DNA from 2 places in the Thioalkalivibrio sp. AKL12 genome. Region 2 is predicted to be linked to the other one. Evidence: predicted binding sites of a transcription regulator. Region 2 holds the regulator's gene; the other holds the start of a gene.
The links. Region 2 encodes LexA, which represses DNA repair genes until DNA is damaged. Its sites were predicted from a motif close to TACTGTNNATATNNACAGTA; they were not measured.
Positions count from the first base shown of each region.

Region 1: D579_RS0105805 (error-prone DNA polymerase) is a predicted target of LexA. The motif match lies at 1,548-1,567, and genes of this name have one in related genera.

Region 1 is NZ_KB898894.1:13,454-15,855, forward strand. Features, by position in the region: gene D579_RS0105805 (error-prone DNA polymerase) at 1-1,546, opposite strand, end outside; gene D579_RS0105810 (phosphatidylserine/phosphatidylglycerophosphate/cardiolipin synthase family protein) at 1,730-2,402, shown strand, end outside.
Region 2 is NZ_KB898889.1:229,906-232,307, forward strand. Features, by position in the region: gene imuA (translesion DNA synthesis-associated protein ImuA) at 1-213, opposite strand, end outside; gene lexA (transcriptional repressor LexA) at 531-1,148, opposite strand; gene D579_RS0101075 (Lrp/AsnC family transcriptional regulator) at 1,503-1,994, opposite strand; gene D579_RS0101080 (2-isopropylmalate synthase) at 2,174-2,402, shown strand, end outside.

The DNA.
Region 1 (2,402 bases), on a different contig from region 2:
TGGGCACCAGTTCGTCCAGCCGGCCTTCGGCGATCACGAAGCCGCCGGTGTGCTGCGACAGGTGGCGCGGGAAGCCGAGCAGCTCGGCGGTCAGGGTCTGCCACTGCCGGGCCAGGGCGCCATCCGGGTCCAGTCCGACCTCGCGCAGGCGCTCGGCGGGGATGCCGTCATCCCACCAGGCGAGGTTGGCGGTCAGTGCGTCCAGCCGTGCGCGCGAGATGCCCAGCGCCCGGCCGACGTCGCGCAGGGCGCTGCGACGGCGATAGCGGATCACCGTGCAGGCCAGTGCAGCGCGCTCGCGGCCGTAGCGCTGGTAGATGTACTGGATGACCTCTTCGCGGCGCTCGTGTTCGAAGTCGACATCGATATCCGGCGGCTCGCCGCGCTCGGCGGAGATGAAGCGCTCGAACAGCATGCTGGAGCGCGAGGGATCGACTGCGGTGATGCCGAGGGCATAACACACGGCCGAATTGGCGGCCGAGCCGCGCCCCTGGCACAGGATCCCGCGGCCACGGGCAAAGCACACGATGTCGTAGACGGTCAGGAAGTACGGCTCGTAGCCCAGCTCGCGGATGATGCCCAGTTCGCGTTCGATCTGTTCCTGCACGTTCGGCGGGATGCCGTCGGGCCAGCGCTTGAGCGCGCCCTTGAGGGTCTCCTCGCGCAGGTAGGCGGACGGGGTCATGGTCTTCGGCAACGGGTCGGTGGGGTAGCGGTAGGTGACCGCGTCCAGCGAGAAGTCGCAGTCCCGCGCGATGGTCACACTGGCCTCAAGCCAGGCGGCGGGATACAGCGTGGCCAGCTCGGCCCGCGGGCGCAGGCAGCGTTCCCCATTGGGGAAGCGTTCATGCGCCGCCTCCGCGACCGTCGAACGCAGGCGCAGGGCAGTAAGCACGTCCTGCAGGGCGCGCCGGCCGCGCCGGTGCATGTGCACGTCGCCGCAGGCGACGAGCGGGAGTCCAGTGGCGGTTCCCAGCGCCCGGGCGCGGGCCGTCAGGGTGGCATCTTCGGGGGTACGCAACTGGCTCACGGCCAGGTGGCCCTGACCTAGGGCGGCCCATCCGGACAGCCAGTGGGCCGCTTCGGCGAGCGACGCCCCTGGGCTGTCGGCCTCGACCCGCAGCAGGCTGTGCCAGCCGGCGCGGCTCTCGGCGGGCAGGGCATCCAGGTCGGCGCGCGTCAGGTGGTAGTGTCCCTTGTTCGCCGCGCCGCGGGCCCGAGTGACCAATCGACACAGGGCGGCGTATCCCGTGGGATTGCGCACCAGAAGCGTCAGGGTGGGGCCATCGGCCAGCCGGAAGGTCGCCCCCAGGATCAGGTGTAACCCACATTCCTTTGCTGCCGAGTGTGCTCGTACTGCACCCGCCAGCGAGGCGATATCGGTCAGCGCCAGCGCGCGATAGCCCAGTTCCTGCGCCCTTTCGACCAGTTCCTCCGGGTGCGAAGCCCCGCGCAGGAACGAGAAGTTGCTGAGCGTCGTCAGTTCGGCATAGGCCGGGGGGGCGACAGGATGCTTGCGGGTGGGGGTATGGGCTTCGATCTCCATATACTGTCGATATATACAGTATTTGGAGATCGCCCCACAATGACCGCAGGGATCGCCAACCCATTACGCTTGAACGTGGTGCCGGGATTCCAGGCCTCTGACGAACCGCTCCCCAGTTTGTTGTAATCGTCTGTGTACACTGAGCGAAGATCCTCATGTATTCGCTGCGTGCCTGGAGACCCCATGCGCTACGTCCTGCTCCCGATGGTGTTGATTTCCCTGATCTTTGCGCTGGGGAATGTGGTGCTGTTCAACGCGTTGCCGAAACCGGACCGGCTGAAAGAGCCGCTGGCGCTGGAGTACGGGACTTCGTCGGAGCAGTTCCGGCGGGACATGGGCCTGCTCCTGCAGCAGCCGATCGTGAGCGGCAACCGCATTGACCTGTTACAGGACGGCGAGGCCATCTACGCGGCCAAGATCGAGGCGATCGAAAACGCCGAGCATTCGGTCACCTTCGAGGTATACGAGTACTGGGGCGAGCAGGCGGCGATCTTCTCCGAGGTCCTGGCGCGTGCGGCGGAACGCGGGGTTCGGGTGCATGCCATGCTGGATTTCCTTGGTTCGCGCGATGCTGACCCGGAGATGTTCGAGCGCATGGAAGAGGCCGGGGTGGAGCTGGTGCGCTGGCGCGAGCCGTCCTGGTACCAGTTATCGCGCTTCAATCACCGCACGCACCGCAAGCTATTGGTGGTGGACGGTCATACCGGTTTCATTGGGGGAGCCAATGTGGCCGATCCCTGGGTTGACGGTGACGACCGCGATGGCTATCGCGACAATCACTTCCGCATCCAGGGCCCGGTGGTCGGCAATCTGCAGGCGGTGTTCCTGGAGACCTGGCTGGACGCCACGGGGCGGA
Region 2 (2,402 bases):
GCAGGCGGCGAGCATGGGGACCAGCAGCCGGGTCTCGCCGCAGCCGAACGGGGCGCCCAGCAGTTCGATCAACTGGCCGCGCGGCCAGCCGCCGCCCAGGGCCCGATCCAGCTCCGCATGGCCGCTGGGCCAGACCGGGGCATCCGTGGCCGGAGCCGCACTGCGGCCGCGCCAAAGCGCCGGGTGGTCGAGCAGGGTATCCAGCGCGCTCATGGCTTAGGGAAACACTGATTCATGTACACGCTCGCGCTCGAGTCGCTTTTGCGTGCGAACAAGGCGCGGTGACTGCGGTGCAGTCATTCTGCACAAGGGAGCCGCAACGCCGTTCCCGCGCCCGTTTTCATCAACAATGGGCGGCCGAGCCCCTGCCTTCAATCGTTTGTGGGGTTGGCGCCCCAGGTTCCCCGATCCTGCGTTGCGCCCCGAATCCATCAAAAACGGGCAGGTAGAACCACTACCTGTTGCACGACGCGCCTTGTCTCGGAAAACCTGGGGTGCCAACGCGAGTGTGTACATGAGTCAGTGTTTCCCTAGGCCTGCGGGTCGAGATCGCGCAGCACGCCCACGCCGATCCCCTCGATGGCCAGTTCCTGGCGCTCGAGGTCGATCTCGATGGGGGCGAAGTCGGGGTTCTCCGGGAGCAGGCGTACCTTCGGGCCGTCCTGCGCGATGCGCTTGACGGTGACTTCGTCCTCGATGCGGGCGACCACGATCTGGCCGGGCCGGGCCTCCGGGGTCTGGCGCACGGCCAGCAGGTCGCCGTCGAGGATGCCGGCGTCGCGCATGCTCTCGCCGTGTACGCGCAGGAGATAGTCCGGGCGGCCGCGGAACAGGGCGTCGTCGACCCGATAGTGGCGCTCGATATGCTCGGTGGCAAGGATCGGCGAGCCGGCGGCGACGCGCCCGACCAGAGGGAGTTCGGCCGGTGCGCCACGGGCGGCGCCCGGCAGGCGGATGCCGCGGGAGGTGCCGCCCAGCAGTTCGATCGCGCCTTTCTTCTCCAGGGCCTTCAGATGGCACTCGGCCGCGTAGGGCGAGCGGAAGCCGAAGGCCCGGGCGATCTCGCTGCGGGTCGGTGCCGTGCCCTGGGTGGCGATGGTCTCGGCGATGTAGTCGAAGATGGCTTGCTGGCGTGCAGTGAGCGACACGGGGCACCCTCCGGTTGCTGTCTATATATACAGTACAGGGGTCGCTGGCGCGAGGACAAGAGCGGCGCATCCATCCGGAGTGCGTGTTTGCTCCTGACGGCCGGTTTGTTCCACCACGAAGCGCACGAAGAAGGTCAAGGGCAGTTGCGCCACAGAGGATTACGGAGAAAACCCAGGGAGGTGTCGCGGGCCGGGCGTAGGATGCTGTTGAGCGAAGCGAAACGCATCGATCCGGGAACCTCGCCACCCTTGGGATGGCTACACGATGCGATTCGCTTCGCTCATCAAATCCTGCCGGCCGTTGCCTTTCTTCGTGCCTTCGTGGTCAATCCGCCCTGGGTCTTGAGGTGGTATTCAGGTGGGGGTGTAGTCCAGTGGCAGGGCGGTGCGGTCGACCACGCGGCGCAGCACGAAGCTGGAATGGACGCTGTCCACGCCCTCCAGTCGGGTGATCCGGCGCAGCAGGAATTCCTGGTAGGCATCCATGTCGGGGACGACCACCTGCAGCATGTAGTCCGCCGACTGGCCGGTGATCAGGTAGCAGTGCTGGACCTCGGGGTAGCTCGCCACGGTCTCCTCGAAGTGGGCGAAGCGCTCCGGGGTGTGGCGGTCCATGCCGATATGGATCAGGGCGGTCAGCTCCAACCCCAGGCTGCGCCGATCCAGCAGGGCTACGCGGCTCAACAGGACGCCGGCCTGTTCCAGCGCACGCACCCGACGCAGACAGGGGGAGGGGCTGAGCCCCACGCGATCGGCCAGGGCCTGATTGGACAGGCTCGCATCCTCCTGCAGGATCTCGAGGATGCGGCGGTCATAGCGGTCGAGTCGGTGTGGTTCGGGTTTCATGGTTGAATATTGCTCTAAAGTGGCTTTATTGCGCAAGGATAGTGCGCAACTATTGAGCTCTTAGGGAAAAACGCAAGGTTATGCCGGGGGCAATGCGTTAGGATAGTGCACAGATAGAAATCCGGAGCGTGGCACCCGACCACACGGCGAGGCCGCGCCCCTTACAGGAGACGAACACGATGGCCTTCGATCACACCAAGTACGCCCCGTTCCCGCCGATCGACAAGTCCGATCGGCGCTGGCCGGCGCAGCGCACCACGGCCGCCCCTCGTTTCTGCGCGGTGGACCTGCGCGACGGCAACCAGGCGCTGGTGCACCCGATGAGCGTGGAGCAGAAGATGCGCTTCTTCGAGGTGCTGGTGGGGATCGGTCTGACCGAGATCGAGATCGGCTTCCCGTCCGCCTCGC